DNA from 2 places in the Blastococcus sp. KM273129 genome. Region 1 is predicted to be linked to the other one. Evidence: riboswitches for the same ligand, from Rfam matches in the RefSeq annotation. Region 1 holds a riboswitch; the other holds the start of a gene.

What was found. A riboswitch is a leader RNA that binds a small molecule or an ion and turns the genes downstream of it on or off. The one in region 1 is predicted to bind S-adenosylmethionine.
Region 2: linked by a shared signal. The riboswitch ahead of E9565_RS23510 (putative leader peptide) and the one ahead of thrC (threonine synthase) in region 1 are both predicted to bind S-adenosylmethionine.

What each region holds. Positions count from the first base shown of each region.
Region 1 covers NZ_SSXB01000029.1:1,845-10,166, forward strand. The annotation lists gene E9565_RS10440 (DUF3263 domain-containing protein) at 1-96, shown strand, start outside; gene E9565_RS23190 (LytR C-terminal domain-containing protein) at 156-1,475, shown strand; gene E9565_RS10450 (alpha/beta fold hydrolase) at 1,553-4,426, shown strand; gene E9565_RS10455 (ABC transporter permease) at 4,423-5,301, shown strand; gene E9565_RS10460 (HAD hydrolase family protein) at 5,480-6,301, opposite strand; SAM riboswitch class I at 6,360-6,494, shown strand; gene thrC (threonine synthase) at 6,507-7,808, shown strand; gene E9565_RS10470 (cold-shock protein) at 7,984-8,184, shown strand.
Region 2 covers NZ_SSXB01000011.1:33,742-42,063, forward strand. The annotation lists gene E9565_RS05135 (methionine ABC transporter permease) at 1-491, opposite strand, end outside; gene E9565_RS05140 (methionine ABC transporter ATP-binding protein) at 488-1,504, opposite strand; gene E9565_RS23510 (putative leader peptide) at 1,641-1,715, opposite strand; SAM riboswitch class I at 1,722-1,816, opposite strand; gene E9565_RS05145 (hypothetical protein) at 1,828-2,754, opposite strand; RNA gene ssrA (transfer-messenger RNA) at 2,892-3,266, opposite strand; gene E9565_RS05155 (hypothetical protein) at 3,361-4,098, shown strand; gene E9565_RS05160 (aminotransferase class IV) at 4,102-5,004, shown strand; gene E9565_RS05165 (magnesium and cobalt transport protein CorA) at 5,120-6,271, opposite strand; gene E9565_RS05170 (DASS family sodium-coupled anion symporter) at 6,593-8,242, opposite strand.

The DNA.
Region 1 (8,322 bases):
GACCCGCTCCTGGTCCGGCGCCTGCGCCGGCTGCGGACGGCGCGGCGTCGGACGCGCTCGCCGCAGATCCTGGGCAACGGGAATGACATGGATTAGATTTGCTCACCGTGGGCAGGCACGCGGCGTCAGGCAGTGACGGAGTGGCGCAGGGGCACGTGTCGCCGCCCGCCGGGCGGCGCCGCACCGACGCCCCGGACGGCTCCCTCCCCGGTGCCGGCCTGAGCGACCACCCCACTGCCCCCGGGCGCGATCGCCGCGGCCCCCGGCGCGACGTCGTGGCCGGTGCTCCCGGCGAGGCGGGGCACCAGGTCTCCCGCTCCCGGCTGCCGCTGCCGCCCGTGCCGGCCGCCGCGCGTGCCGCCGCCGGTCCCGCGCCGGTCACCCCCCGCGCCGCGGGCGTCCCGGGCCCGCAGACCAGCGCCGCCCCGTTCCGCGCGGTGCCCTCGCCCGCCCCGGCACCGGCCGCTTCTCCCGCGGGCCCGACGGCGCTGCTGGTCGACGACGAGCCGCTGGCCACCACGGGCCCGACCCGTGGGTCGGGCCGCAGCGCCCCCGTGCCGCGCGTCCCCCGCGTGCCCCGGCAGACCACCCCGTCCGGCGCGCCGTCGTCCTCCTACGGCGACTGGACCAAGCCCTCGCGCACCGACGACACCGGCCGCTCGCGGCTCGCGCCGGCGGTCCTCGAGTCGCCGGCCACGACGGCGATCCCCGAGCGGGACATCAGCGCGCGGCGGGCCGACGCCGCCTCCGACGACGACCTCGGCCACGACGGCCACGACGACGACGGCCACGACGACGACGGCTACGACCTCGACGCCGAGGTGGCGGCTCCCGCGCCGGGCGGGGCGGAGGTCAAGGGCGGCCGCGCCGCCTACCGCGCCGAGCGGCAGGCTGCCGACGCCGCGCGCCGCAAGGCGGCCAGGCGCAACGGCACCCCCGAGGTGCTCTTCGACGACGAGCCCGAGCGCAAGCCGCGCCGCGTGCTCAAGGGTCTGGTCGCCATGGCCGTCGTCGCCGGCGCGGTCCTCGGTGTCTACACGGTCACCGCGCCGGAGAAGGAGGAGGCCGCCGCGGCCGCGCCCGCTCCCGCCAGCGTCCCGACCGTCGCCGTCCCGACCGCCGCCCTCCCGCCGCTGCCGGAGAGCCCCGTGGTCGTCGAGCCGGCGATCACCACCCCGGTGCGGGTCCCGGTCACCGTCCTCAACGCCACGAGAATCACCGGCCTCGCCGCCAAGATCTCCGGCGCCGTCGTCGCCGGTGGCTGGGAGTCGCCCGGTGTCGGCGCCTACCCGGGCACCGACGTCTCGGCGACGACCGTGTACTTCACCGAGGGCGACGAGCAGCAGCGCCAGGCGGCGCTGCAGCTGATCGAGCAGTTCCCCGAGCTCGCCGGCCCCGCGCCGCGCTTCTTCGAGGTGGCCGACGTCCCGGCGCCGGGGCTGGTCATCGTCGCCACGGGCAACTGGCAGCCCTGACCCGGGCCGGGGCCGCTCCCCGGAACACCGGACGGCCCCCGGCCGTTGGGCCCGTCGTGCGTTCCCTCCGCGGGCTCGTGCGTCCCCGCCCGCGCCCCGGTGCGCGCGCCGCGGCCGCCGCCCTGCTCGCCCTCGCCCTGCCGGCCGGCCTGCTCGCGCTCGCGCCCCCGGCGGGCGCCGCCGAGGTGCGCACGGAGGAGGCCCGGGTGCCCTCGGGCTCCGGCGAGGACGCCGTCGAGCTCGACACCACCCTGTACCTGCCCGGCACCGACGAGCCCGCGCCGGCGGTGGTGCTCGCGCACGGCTTCGGCGGCAGCAAGCGCTCGGTCGCCGACGACGCGGCGGACCTGGCCGACCGCGGGTACGTCGTCCTCACCTACTCGGCCCGCGGCTTCGGGGAGAGCACCGGGCGGATCGGGCTCAACGACCCGCGCTACGAGATCGCCGATCTCTCCACGCTGCTCGACCTGCTGGCCGAGCGCGAGGAGGTCGAGCTCGACGCCGAGGGCGACCCGCGGGTGGGGGTGGCCGGCGGCTCGTACGGCGGGGCGCTCGCCCTGCTCGGCGCGGCCTACGACGAGCGGGTCGACGCCATCGCGCCGCAGATCACCTGGCACTCGCTGACCGCGTCGCTCTTCCCGTCCCAGACCGGCGACCTCGTCGCGGACACGGTCGCCGCGGTGCCGCAGACGGAGGCGGCCGGCGTCTACAAGCAGCTGTGGTCCGGGCTGTTCTTCGGGATCGGCTCGGCCTCGGGCGGCCTGCTGGACGCCCTCGGCGGCGGGGCCGGTGGGGCCGGCGGTGGCGCGCTGCCCGCCGGCCTGCCCGAGCGGCTGCTCGAGCAGGCCGCCGCGGACCCGGAGGCCGCCGAGCTGCTGCTCACCTGCGGCCGCTTCCGCCTCGAGGTGTGCGAGGCCTACCAGGCGGCCGCCTCCACCGGCACGCTGACGCCGGAGGTCGCCGCGGTGCTCGACCGCAGCAGCCCGGCCGGCGTCCTCGACCGGATCGACGTGCCGACGCTGCTGGTGCAGGGCACCCAGGACTCGCTGTTCGGGCTGGGCCAGGCCGACGCGAACGCGCGGGGGATCGCCGCGGACGGGACCCCGGTCAAGGTGGTCTGGTTCGCCGGCGGCCACGACGCCTCGTCGTCGGACGGGCAGGTGCAGGACCTGCGCGACCACGTCGCCGGCTGGTTCGACTGGCACCTGCGGGGGCAGGGCGAGGACCCCGGCACGGGGTTCGAGTTCCCCGCCCCCACCGGCCTGGGCACCACGGTCGGGCGGGTCCAGGGCGGCGGCCGGGCCGTCGCGGCCGAGGTCTACCCCGGGCTGGACGGCGCCGAGCCGGCCACCCGCCGGGCGGTGACCGTCTCCGGCCCCGTCCAGCCCGTCGTCACCCCCGCCGGTGGCACGCCCGCCGCGCTCACCACGCTGCCCGGGCTCGGGGCGCTGACCTCCGCGCTCGGCGGCAGCACCGCGGAGATCCCCGGCCAGTTCGCCGCGTTCGACAGCGCCCCGCTGGAGGCCCCGGTCGAGGTCGTCGGCGCCTCGACGATCGACCTCGCGGTGGCCTCGCCCAGCGGCAGCGCCACCCTCTTCGCCAAGCTCTACGACGTCGGCCCGGACGGCGCGACCACGCTGCCCGGCGGGCTGGTGGCGCCGCTCGCGCTCACCGGCGTCTCCACCGACCCGACCGCCCCGACGCGGGTCAGCGTCACGCTGCCGGGCATCGTGCACCGCTTCGAGACCGGGCACACCATGCGCGTGCTGGTCTCCTCCACCGACCAGGCCTTCGCGCTGCCGGCCGAGGCGGCGGTCTACTCGGTCGGGCTGGCCTCGGACACCGCCCCCAACGGCGTCTCCGCGGGTGAGGCGACGCTGGCCGCCCCCGAAGTGGAAGGCCGCAGCGAGGCCCCGACCGGCGCCTCCCGCTGGTGGGTGCTGCTGGCCGTCCTCGCCGGCCTCGGGCTGCTGGGCTGGCTGTCCGCCCGCTGGTGGGGCAGGCGCCGCGACCGGCGGATCTCGCAGGTGGAGCCCGACGGGGAGGACGTCCCCCTGCGCTTCACCGGCGTGACCAAGGCGTACAAGGACGGCTTCGTCGCCGTCCGCGACCTCTCCTTCGAGGTGCGGCGCGGCCAGGTGCTCGGCCTGCTCGGGCCCAACGGGGCCGGGAAGACGACGTCGTTGCGCATGCTCATGGGGTTGATCCGGCCCACCGACGGCCGGATCAGCATCTTCGGGCACGCCGCCGGCCCCGGTGCCCCGGTGCTGTCCCGGCTGGGCTCGTTCGTGGAGGGCACCGGCCTGCAACCGCACCTCTCCGGCCGGGACAACCTGACCCTCTACTGGGCCGCCACGGGCCGCCCGGCCGAGGACGCGCACATGGAGGAGGCGATCGAGGTCGCCGGCCTCGGCGCGGCGATCGACCGGCCGGTGCGCCGGTACAGCCAGGGCATGCGCCAGCGGGTCGCGATCGCCCAGGCGATGCTCGGCCTGCCCGACCTCCTGGTGCTCGACGAGCCGACCAACGGGCTCGACCCGCCGCAGATCCACGCCATGCGCGAGGTGCTGCGCAACTACGCCGCCACCGGCCGCACGGTCATCGTCTCCAGCCACCTGCTGAGCGAGATCGAGCAGACCTGCAGCCACGTCGTCGTGATGGCCAAGGGGCAGAAGATCGCCCAGGGCACCGTCGAGGAGATCGTCGGTGCCGGCGGTTCGGTGCTGGTCGGCCTGGCCGACGACGCCGACACCGACCGGGCGGTCGCCGTCCTGTCGGGCCTGCCCGGCGTGACCGCCGGCCGCACGGACGACGGCCTGGTGGCCGAGCTCGACGGCGTGCGGCGGGCCGACGTGCTGCAGGCGCTGGTCTCGGCGGGCGTCGCCGTGGAGCAGTTCACGCCGCGTCGCCGGCTGGAGGACGCCTTCCTGGCGCTGGTGGGGGAGTCATGACGACGGGCACCGAGCAGCACGTGCAGCCGACCGGGGCGGTCGCCGGGTACCGGCCGGAGCGGACCCTGCGGCTCCCGGTCGAGCTGCGCCGGCAGTTCAAGCGCCGGCGCACCCTGGGCGTCTTCGCGCTGATGGCCGCGCTGCCGCTGGTCCTGATCGCCGCCCTGCAGCTGGGGGCCGACGAGGAGGCCGCGGAGAACGCGCGGATCAACCTCGTCGACGTCGCGACGGCGAGCGGGCTGAACTTCACGTTGTTCGTGCTCTTCGCGACCACGGGCTTCTTCCTCGTCGTCGTCTACGCGCTCGTCTTCGGCGACACCGTCGCCAGCGAGGCGCAGTGGGGGTCGCTGCGGTACGCGCTGGCCACCCCGGTCCCGAGGGCGCGGCTGCTCCGGCAGAAGTGGCTCGCCGCGTTCGTGCAGGCGGTCGGCGCGCTGCTGACGCTCGCGGTGGTCTCGGTGGTGGCCGGGGGCATCGCGTTCGGCTTCGGCGACATCACCACACCGGTCGGCGTCGGCATCGACCAGGGCGAGGGCATGCTGCGGCTGGCCGGCATGCTGGGCTACCTGGCGGTGCACCTGCTCACCGTCGGCGCGCTGGCCTTCTGGTTCTCCACGATCACCGACGCGCCCCTGGCCGCCGTCGGTGGCGCCGTGTTCACCGTCGTCGTCTTCGCGATCCTCGACGAGGTGGAGCAGCTCGGCGCGATCCGCGACTGGTTCCCGCTCGCGGAGGCCTACGCGTGGACCGACCTGCTGCAGACGCCGGTGGACTCCGGGGACCTGTTCCGCGGGGTGGTGCAGGCGCTGGTCTACGCCGCCGTCTTCACCGCCCTGGGCTTCCGCCACTTCGCCCGCCGCGACGTCACGTCGTAGCTGCCGCCCCACCGGGCGACACCGTCCCTGCGCGCGGCCGGGCCGCGAGCCCCGGGCCGGCTGACGGCCCCTCCCCGCCGGGCGTCCTCCCCGCGGGAGTGGCGCTCTGCCCCGCCGGAGTGGGCAGAGCGCTGCTGGGGCCGGGTCACCCCTGGCTCCAGGCCCGGCGGCGGCCCGCTCACAGCGACGCGCGCACCGCCTGGGCCCAGCCCTCGCCCATGGCCCCGGCGGTCACCGAGGCGTTGGGGACGGCGGCCAGCGCCTCGGCCATGCCGTCGACGGCGGCCCCGTTCGCGGTGATCCACAGCCGGCCCACCGCCGGCGCCATGTCCAGGTCGCTGACGCTGTCCCCGATGGCCACGGCGTCGTCGGGGGAGAGCCCGCGGCGCTCCAGGTCCCAGGCGATCGCCGCGCCCTTGGAGATGCCGCGCGGCATCAGGTGGTAGACCCGCGGCGGGGCGGCCTCCTCGGCCAGCCCCATCCACGGTGCGGCGGGGATCGCGCCGTTGTCCTTGAGCGTCAGCCAGCCGGCCCCGCGCTCGGCCAGCCACGCGTCCACGGCGAGCGCGTCCACCCGGCCGCGGAGCAGCGCGTCGGTGGCGTGGGTGGCGTGCCACGGCGCGTGCCACTCCAGCCGCCCGGGGTGCGCGGCGACCAGGTCCTCGACGACGCCGAGCTCGGCCATGACGTCCATCGGGGTGCGCTCCCCGTACTCCTCGGGCAGCGCGCCCCGCAGCCGGTGGGTGTTCCGCCCGGAGCCCCAGCCGATGGTGGCGCCCAGCTCGGCGATGGCGCCGTCGGCGGCGAAGATCCGCGCGGCCTCGACCACCTGCTCGTAGGTGCGGCCGCTGACCAGCACCAACGCCGTCCCCGCCCGGTGCAGGTCCAGCAGCGCGCCGGCCGGCCCGTCGGTGAGGTCCCGTCCCGCCGTGTGCCAGAAGGAGCCCCGCGGGCCCACCATCGTGCCGTCGAGGTCGGTGTAGACGACGCGCGCGCTCACCGGCCCATCCTGTCCCGCCGCCGGGCGCGCGCCGCGACTGGGTAGAGTCCACCCCGTTCACTCATCCAGAGGGGCAGAGGGACACGGCCCGACGAAGCCCCGGCAACCGCCGCCTGCCGCGCTCCGCGCGACGGGCGGGAGGTGCCAATTCCGTCCCGCGCGGCTCGACGGCCCGCAGCGGGGAAGATGAGGAGGTAGTCGTCGCATGACCCTCACCGCTCCCGGATCGCTCCAGGCCGACTCCGCTGCCGGCGGCCCGGTGCCCCCCTGTCCCGCGCGCGGGCTGGTCTGCCGCAACTGCGGCGCCACGTTCGGGCTCATCGCCCAGCACGCCTGCGCCGAGTGCTTCGGCCCGCTGGAGGTCGACTACGACCCCGAGCTGATGAAGGCCGTCACCCGCGAGCAGATCGAGGCCGGCCCGCAGAACATCTGGCGGTACGTGGCCCTGCTGCCCGTGGGCCAGGACCCGGCCGACCGCGTCTCGCTCGACCCGGGGATGACCCCGCTGGTCCGCGCCGACCGCCTCGCCGCCGAGCTCGGCCTCACCGGCGGGCTCTGGGTCAAGGACGACTCGGCCAACCCCACCCACTCCTTCAAGGACCGCGTCGTCAGCCTCGCCGCGACCGCCGCCAAGGGCCTGGGCTACAAGAAGATCGCCGCCGCCTCCACCGGCAACCTGGCCAACTCCGTGGCCGCGCACGCCGCCCGCGTCGGCCTGCCCTCGTTCGTCTTCATCCCGAGCGACCTGGAGCCCGGCAAGGTCGTGCAGTCGGCGGTCTACGGGCAGACGCTGGTCGCCGTCGACGGCTCCTACGACGACGTCAACCGGCTGACCAGCGAGCTCGGCGAGACCGACGAGTTCGAGGACACCGCCTTCGTCAACCAGAACGTCCGGCCCTACTACGCCGAGGGCTCCAAGACGATGGGTTACGAGATCGCCGAGCAGCTGGGCTGGCGCATCCCGGCCCAGGTGGTCATCCCGATGGCCTCCGGCTCGCTGCTCACCAAGGTGGACAAGGCGTTCCGCGAGCTGGCGGCGGCCGGCATCGTCGAGGCCACCGAGTGGACGATCTTCGGCGCGCAGTCGGCCGGCTGCGACCCGATCGCCACCGCGTTCGACAACGGCTGGGACGTCGTCAAGCCGGTGAAGCCCACCGGGATCGCGAAGTCGCTCAACATCGGCAACCCCGCCGACGGCCCCTACGCGCTCGACGCGATCCGGCGCACCGGCGGCGCGGTCGCGCGGGTGGGCGACGACGAGATCGTCCAGGGCATCCGCGACCTGGCCCGCACCACCGGCATCTTCGCCGAGACCGCCGGCGGGGTGACCGTCGCGGTGCTCCGCACGCTGGTCGAGAGCGGGCGGCTCGACCCGGCGAAGGAGACCGTCGTCCTCAACACGGGGGAGGGGCTGAAGACCCTCGACCCGCTCGAGCCCGTCGTCGGCCCGACGCACCGGGTGGACCCCTCCCTCAGGTCGGTGCGGGCCGCCGGGCTCATCGGCTGAGGCCGCGGTCGCCCGATCCGGCAACACGATGGCGGGGAAGCTCTTGCGCCCGGCCGCCGCTGATGTACCTTCTCGCGCGGATCCAGTTCCATGTTCGTGATATGCGGGCGGAAGAGCTAGGCCCGGTCTCCCGATCCAGAGGGACCGTCCGCACGCACGAAACGTGGGAGCACACGTGGCACAGGGCACCGTGAAGTGGTTCAACGCCGAGAAGGGCTTCGGCTTCATCGCCGTCGACGGCGGCCAGGACGTCTTCGTCCACTACTCGGCCATCCAGATGGACGGGTACAAGAGCCTCGACGAGGGTCAGCGCGTCGAGTTCGAGGTCGTCCAGGGTGCCAAGGGCCCCCAGGCCGACGCCGTCCGTAGCGCCTGAGGACCACCCAGCAGCACCGATCGGAGGCCCGGTCCCCCCAGCGGGGGGCCGGGCCTCCGGCGTTCCTTGCACTCACCCGCCCCGAGTGCCAGACTCGGGCCTGGCACTCGTACCCTTTGAGTGCCAATCAGGTCGGTC
Region 2 (8,322 bases), on a different contig from region 1:
GCCGAGTAGCTGATCAGCGCGACGACGGTGACCGTGACCCCGGCGACCAGCGAGGGCCGGGCCTCGGGCAGCAGCACGGTGCGCACGACGTCGCGCCGGCGGGCGCCCATGGACAGCGCCGCCTCCACCTTGCCGGCGGCGACCTCGCGCAGGCTGGTCTCGACCAGCCGGGCGAGGAACGGGACGGCGCCGATGGTCAGCGGCACGATCGCCGCGGTGGAGCCGATCGTCGTCCCGACGATGCCGCGGGTGACGGGGGCGACGAGGACCAGCAGGATGATGAACGGCAGTGCCCGGCCGAGGTTGACGACCAGGCCCAGCGCGCGGTTGAGCAGCGGCCGAGGGGCCAGCCCGCCGGGGGCGGTGACCGTGAGCAGCACGCCCAGCGGGACGCCGAGCAGCACGGTGACCAGCGCCGCGACGCCCACCATGTACAGCGTCTCCCAGGTGGCGTCCAGCAGCTGCGGCCAGATGCGGTTCCAGTCGCTCACCGGGCCACCTCCGCCGTCGCGGCCACGCGCTCGACCAGGACGCCGCCGGTCCGCAGCCGGTGCACGGCGTCGTCCAGCCCCGCTCCTCCGCCGGTCACCCGCAGGAGCAGCCGGCCGTAGCGGCCACCGGCCACCGTCTCCACCGACCCGCCGGCGATCTCGACGGCCAGGCCGAGCTCCCCGATCAGGGTCTGCAGGACGCGGGTCTCCGGCGTGCGGTCGGTGACGGTCACCCGCAGCAGGGCGCCGTCGTGCCCGGCCCCGGCGTCCGCGACCGGCGCCGGGAGCAGCGCCTCGCCCAGCGGCGAGCCCGGCCGGGTCAGCACGTCGGCCAGCCGGCCGCCGTCGACGACCCGCCCGCGGTCCAGCAGGACGGCGCTGTCGCACACGGCCTTGACCACGGACATCTCGTGGGTGATCAGCAGGACGGTCAGCCCCAGCTCGTCCCGCACCCGGCGCAGCAGCTCCAGGACCCCGGTGGTGCTGGCCTGGTCGAGCGCGGAGGTGGCCTCGTCGCAGAGCAGCACGTCCGGGCGGGCGGCGAGCGCGCGGGCGATGGCCACCCGCTGCTGCTGCCCGCCGGAGAGCTGCGCGGGGCGGGCGTCCGCGCGGTCGGCGAGGCCCACGAGGTCCAGCAGCTCCCCCGCCCGCCGCCGGCGCTCGGCCCGGCCGACGCCGGCGAGCTCGAGCGGGTGCTCCACGTTCCCCGCGGCGGTGCGCGAGTCGAGCAGCTCGAAGTGCTGGAAGACCATGCCGATGGACCGCCGCGCCTGCCGGACCCGCTCGTCGGGGAGCTCGGTGAGCACCTGCCCGTCGACGGTCACCGAGCCCGAGGTGGGCCGCTCCAGCAGGTTGACCAGGCGCACCAGCGTGCTCTTGCCCGAGCCGCTGGGGCCCACGACGCCGGCGAACTCGCCCCGGTCGACGGACAGGCTGACGCCGTCGACGGCGACGACCTCGCCGGCCCGCCCGCGGGCGGGGAAGACCTTGCGGACGTCCTTCAGTTCGATCACGGGATGGGGTCTCCGGGGGTTGAGCAGGCACGGGCGGGCGACGACGCCGGCGAGGGCGTGGTGGACCGCGGTGCGCCGCGGTGGGGGCGGCAGGCCCGCCGCTACGAGGGCGGGCGTCGCCGGGAGGCGGGAGGCCTCAGCGGCACAGGGCTGTGCCGGTGCGGCACAGGTCGACGTGCCGGCGGGCCCACGAGAGCAGCTCGTACCGCATGGTGTTCCTCCATCGGTCCTGGCAGTAGCACCCGCGCCCGCCGATGCGGGGGGTTGCTGCGACGTCGACGAGCCAGGTCTCTCAGCCGCTCCGGATGGTTGCGGCAGCGAGTCTACGGACCGGATCCGGGCGTTTCCCCTCCACGACCTGCGACGTCACTCACAGCGACGTCCGGGGCCGGCCCCGGCACGCTCGTGGGGACCGCGCGGAGCAGTCGGGCCAGCAGCCAGCCACCGACTGCACCGAGGACGGCGAAGCCGGAGATCGGGCCGACGACCTGGGCGGGCGTGAAGGAGATCCCGGCGGCGACCTGCAGCGCGGTGGCCAGGGAGATCGACGGCAGCAGCAGCACGATGGTCACGAGCAGCGGTGCCGCCAGCAGGTAGCCGAACGGCTCGCGGCGGCGCACCAGCAGCCCGGCCAGCGCAGCCGCCGGGGTGATGACGGCCAGGTCGAGGGAGTACGTGACCGTCGTGGTGTAGACGTCGAGCAGGTCGGGCGCGGTCCCCTGCAGCAGCGCGGTCACGAGAGGCTGCAACCAGACCACGGCCGTCACCGCCGCCGAGGCGAGCAGGAACCAGGACAGGGAGCGGTGCGGGAGGTCGGGGTCCGCGGCAGCGGCGGCCAGGGCGGCCCGGCTGGTCTCGCTGAGCGCCGCGACGAACCCGAACAGCGAGCCCGAGAGCAGCGTCACGTAGGCCAGGTAGAGCGGGTTGTAGGCCACACCCAGGGCGTAGTTGGCGTAGACGTACAGCAGGTAGCCCAGCGAGCCGGCGAGCAGCAGCGTCCCGCGCGGGGATGCCTTGCGGTGCTCCAGCCAGGCCCGGACCACGAGCGGGATGCCGAACGCCAGGACGACGGCGTCGACGGCGGTGTTGTTCGTGGCGGTGAAGACCGTGTCGTAGCGGTACAGCCCGGATCCGGCCAGCCGGGCGGACTGCCCGCGCGGGGTGACCACCGTGACCGGGTCGGCCGACGGACGCCACAGCAGCCCGACCGCCGCCGCTGCAGCACCGACCGCCGCCACCAGACCGGGCAACCTGCGCAAGGCTCGTCCCACAGCGCCGTGCTTACCCGTCCGGCCCCCGGCTAGCCACCGGTCCGGCGCCGGAACGACGAACGCCCGGCCCCACGAGGCGTGGGGCCGGGCGTCCGGGATGTCGTACGACATCGCAGGGGTGGAGGTGGCGGGAATCGAACCCGCGTCCTTCGACGCATGACCAGGGCTTCTCCGAGCGCAGTCCGCTACTGCCTCTGCTCGACCCCATCGATCTCACGGACGAGTCGATGTGACGGGCCCAGTCGCTGTGAGATGTCCCGTGAACGCCCGCGACCGGCGTTCACGGTGAGTCATCTAGCTGATGCCAGGATCCGGGCCGATGACGAACCCGGGCTGACAGAGTCGCCTCGCTACTTAGGCAGCGAGGGCGAACTCGCGCTGACTGGAGTCGGCGCTTGTGTTGTTTCCAACGCGTGGTTAACGAGCTCATCGTTGGCTTCCTCGGCTCGCTTCCCCTGGACACCCGACCGAAGTCGAGACCAATCACCCCCTGTGTAGTTGTGCGATCAGGGTAACGGCCCCGTCCAGCCCGTTGTTCCCGGGCGTTCGGCTGACCGCCGGCCGGCGGTCAGGCAGGATGCCCGCATGACGGGGACCGGCCGGGCGACGACGCCGGTGCGGATCGCGATGTGGTCCGGTCCGCGCACGCTGTCGACGGCGACGATGCGCGCCTGGGAGAACCGCCCCGACACGGTCGTCGTCGACGAGCCGCTCTACGGCTACTACCTGGCCGCGACCGGGCTCGATCACCCCGGCCGCGACGAGGTGGTCGCCAGCCAGCCCACCGACTGGCGCGCCGTCGTCCGCACCCTCACCGAGGGCGAGCTGCCCGGCGGCGCCACCATCTCCTACCAGAAGCACATGACCCACCACGTGCTGCCGGAGGTCGACCTCGACGCCTTCACCGGCCTGCGGCACGCGTTCCTGATCCGCGACCCGCGCCGGCTGCTCGCCTCCTACGCCCGCGTGCGCGAGCACCCGACCCTGGCCGACCTCGGCCTGGTCCAGCAGGTCGCGCTGCACCGCCGCTTCGGCGGACCGGTCGTGGACTCCGACGACCTGCTGCGCGACCCGCGCGGCGTGCTCACCGCCCTGTGCGCGGCGCTGGAGGTGCCCTTCGACGAGCGGATGCTGTCGTGGCCGCCCGGTCGCCGGGAGTCCGACGGGGTGTGGGCACCGCACTGGTACGCGAGCGTGGAGGCCTCCACCGGCTTCGGCCCGTACCGCGAGACGCCGGTGGAGCTGCCCGGCTCGCTGGCCGGGCTCGCCGCCGAGTGCCTCCCCCACTACGACGAGCTGGCCGCCGGCCGGCTGAGGAGCTGACCCGTGCTGCAGCAGTTCGACGAGCGCAACCGCGACCTGGTGGTCAACGTGGGCGGCCGGCTGGCCCACCGCGACGAGGCCGGGGGGAGCCCGTTCGACTCCGTCGTGCAGGGCGGGGACGCGGTCTGGGAGGGGCTGCGGCTCTACCGCGGCCGGATCTTCGCCCTCGAGGAACACCTGGCCCGGCTGCGGCGCTCCGCGCAGGCGCTCGCGTTCACGGAGATCCCCGACGATGCGGCGATCGTCGAGCAGATCCGCCGCACGCTGGCCGCCAACGGCATGACCGACGGCGTGCACATCCGGCTCACCCTGACCCGCGGCGTGAAGGTGACCAGCGGCATGGACCCCCGGCTGAACCGGAGCGGCCCGACCCTGATCGTGCTGGCCGAGCACAAGCCGCCCGTCTACGACACCGGCGGCATCACGCTGATCACCTCCAGCGTGCGCCGCCCCACCCCCGACGTGCTCGACCCGAAGATCCACCACAACAACCTGCTCACCTCGATCCTCGCCAAGATCGAGGCGAACGTGGCCGGTGCCGACGACGCCCTGATGCTCGACGCCCGCGGCTTCGTCGCCGAGACGAACGCGACCCACGTCTTCTTCGCGGCCGACGGCGTCCTCCGCACACCGACGACCGGCGCCTGCCCCGAGGGCATCACCCGGGCCACCGTGCTGGACCTCGCCGCCGCGGCCGGCGTGACCACCGAGGTCGGCGACTTCTCGACGACCCAGCTGTACGCGTCCGACGAGGTGTTCGTGACCGGCACGATGGGCGAGCTGACGCCGGTCCTCGCCGTCGACGGGCGGCGCATCGGCACCACCGGCGACCCCGGCCCGCTGACCCGGCAGCTGTCCGCCGCCTACGGGGAGCTGACGGCGTCGTCGGGCACCCCCGTCGTCTGAGCACCGGGATCCGTCCCGCGGGGGGCAGGAGGGGGTGCCGGAGCTCCGCCGTCCCGGACCCCCGCGGCCGGCCGCCACCCGCCCGCGCCGGGGGTGGGCGGGAGGCCCGTCCTGCTCAGATCCAGTCGCGGCGCTTGAACACCAGGTAGAGCGTCAGGCTGACGCCGATCATGAGCAGCAGCGCGAACGGGTACCCCCACACCTCGTCGAGTTCGGGCATGTGGTCGAAGTTCATGCCGTAGACGCCGCCGACGAGGCTCGGCGCGAACAGGATGGCGGCCCAGGCGGAGATCTTCTTGACCTCCTCGCCCTGCGCGATCGAGGTCTCGGTCAGCTCGCGGATCTCCTCGTTCTGCCGCTGCGCCACCAGGGTCGCGTTGACCGTCAGGATGTCGCGGAGCTGCAGCCGGAAGCCCTCCACCCGCTCGTTGACCTGGATGACGTGGTCGGCGACGTCGCGCAGGTAGCCGCGGAGTTCCTCGTCGACGCCGTACTTGTCGAACCCGGCGGTGAGCGCGGCGATGATGCCGGTGAGCGGCTGGGCGGCCCGCTGGAACTCCAGCACCTCCTGCGAGAGCTCGTAGATGCGCCGGGAGACGCCCGGGTCGCCGCCGAACACCTGCGTCTCGATCTCGTCGATGTCGTTGGCCAGCCCGTCGACCACCGGCCGGTACCCGTCGACGACGGCGTCCAGCGTCGCGTAGAGCACCGCCTCGCTCCCGCGGGAGAGCAGTTCCGGGTCGCTCTCCAGCCGCCGCCGCACCCGGGACAGGTCGGGCGACTCGCTGTGCCGCACGGTGATCGCGAAGTCCGGCCCGAGGAACAGGTGCAGCTCGCCGAACTCGACCTCCTCCGCCGCGTCGAGGTACCGCGCGGCCTTGAGGACGACGAACAGGGTGCCGCCGTAGCGCTCGAACTTCGGCCGCTGGTGGGCCTTGATCGCGTCCTCGACCGCGAGCTCCGGCAGGTCGAACAGCTCCGCGAGCGCCCCCAGCTCCTTCGGCCCCGGGCGGTACAGCCCCAGCCAGGCCAGCCGCCCCTCCCCGTGGAGGAGTTCCTCGCGGCTCTCGGCCGGCGAATCCGGCGTCGCCACGCGGCGGCCCTCGGAGTAGACGGCGTTGTCCACGATCCGCGACCGCGCAGCCGCGCCGTCGATCGCAGCGGCGGCAGCCGTGGCGCCGTTCGGCGCCGGCGCGGGGGCCGGCCGCGGCGGGCGGCGACCCAGCGTGGTCAGGGCGGTCAGCGGCGCGAGGCGGCGCTCGGTCATGACGGGCTCCCGGGGCGGGGGGACGGCGGTGGGCACCGGAGCGGCCCTCCTCGCCCCCGCGCCACCCCGGCCCGGGTGGGGCAGGGCGGGGCGGGCGGCCTCCCGGCGGGCCCGGCACGAGGTGCGGGGCGCCCGAGGAGACCTGGTCAGCCGGCGGAGAGGACCAGGGGATCGGTACTGGGAGGTTCGCTGCGCACGACGTCCCCCTCCCCGGTCCGGGCGCCTCCGCCCACGTGTTCTCGGCCGTCGCCCATCGTCCCACGCCGGCCGGGCGGAGCCGGACGTGCGATCGCCCACACGGGTGAGGAGCGGCCCCCGCCGTCAGCCCGCGACGCCGAGCACCAGGTCGACGAGCAGGGGAAGCAGCAGCACGATGAGGATCGCGCCTAGCACGTCGAAGGAGATGCCCGACCGGATCATCTTGGTGATCGGCACGACGCCGGAGCCGTAGACGATCGCGTTCTGCGGCGTCGACACCGGCAGCATGAAGCCGAACGACGCCGCGAACGTCGCCGCCAGCGCCGGCACGAACGGGTTGATCCCCGCGGCCACGGCCACCGGGATGATGATCGGCACGACCACGGCGGCCGACGCCGTGTTCGACGTCGTCTCGCTGATGATGATCGCCAGGATCACCGCGAATACGGTGATCGCGATCATGCTGGTCAGCCCGAGGCCGTCGGCGGAGGCCTGCCCGATCGTCTCGGCGAGCCCGGTGTCGGCCAGCAGCGAGCCGAAGATGATGCCGGTGCCGAAGAGCAGGATCGTGCCCCAGTCGATCGTGGCGGCGTCGCTCCAGTTGAGCGTGAACTCCCGGCGCTTCCAGTCCGTCGGCAGCAGGAACAGCAGCGAGGCACCGAGGACCGCGACGATCCCCTCGTCGAGGCGGTCACCGAGGGTGGCGTACAGCTCGGACTCCGTGCCGGCGGTCAGCGCGATGATGCCGGGGAAGATCCACAGCGCCACGGTGACGCCGAAGGCGATGAGGGTGTTGCGCTCGGCCCCGGAGAAGGGACCGAGCTCGGCCCGCTCCTTCTGCACGTACTCGTGCACGCCCTCGATCCGCTTGATCTCCGGCTTGTTGATCAGCAGCAGCACGAGGACCAGCGCGACGAACATCAGCGCGCAGATCGGCAGCGCCATGAGCATCCAGTCGAGGAAGCCGATCCGCTCGCCGGTGGCCTCCTCGATCAGCCCGCGGCCGATCAGGTTCGGCGGGCTGCCGACGGGGGTGAGCAGGCCGCCGACGCCGGCGCCGTAGGCGAGCATCAGCATCAGCGCGACGCCGACCCGCAGGCGCAGCGGGTCGAAATCGGGCTTCACCAGCTCCTTGTCCTGCAGCAGCTTGGCGATCACCGACAGGATGCCGATCGCGGTGGGCAGCAGCATCGCGACGGTCGCGGTGTTGGAGACGAACGCCGAGAGCAGCGCGGTGATGAACCCGAAGGCGATGATCACCCGCGCGGTCGAGGCACCGACCCACTTGAGCGACAGGATGAACATCGCGAACCGCCGCGCGACCCCGTGCTTGAGCATGGCCGCGGCGAGGATGAAGGCGCCGATGAAGGTGAACACCGTCGTCGACCCGAACGGTGCCAGCGCGTCGTCGGCCGGCACCACCCCGAGCACGGCGATCGCCCCCACCCCGATGAGGCCGCCGACGGGGATGGGGACCGGCTCGGTGATCCACAGGACGATGACGCCGAGCAGCACCGCGGCGAGCAGGTGCTGGTCACGCGGGAGGTCGATCGGCAGCAGCGCGAAGACGAGGGTGACCAGCGGCGCCAGGAAGAGGCCGATCGTGCGGCGGCCCTTCTCGAACCGCTCCTCGGCCGGGCTGAGCTGCTGCTCCCCCAGGCTGCGGTAGGTGGCGCTGCCGCGGAACGCGGCGTCGACGTCGGTCCGCTGCCACCCGGGCCCCCCGTGGGCGGCCGACTGCACCCCACCCTGCTCGCGCTCGGTCGCGGTCACAACGCCTCCCTCGGGGCCGGAAGTCGGCATGACCATAGGCCGGGGTCAGCCGCTCAGCGACCTGGAGAACGCACGACCTC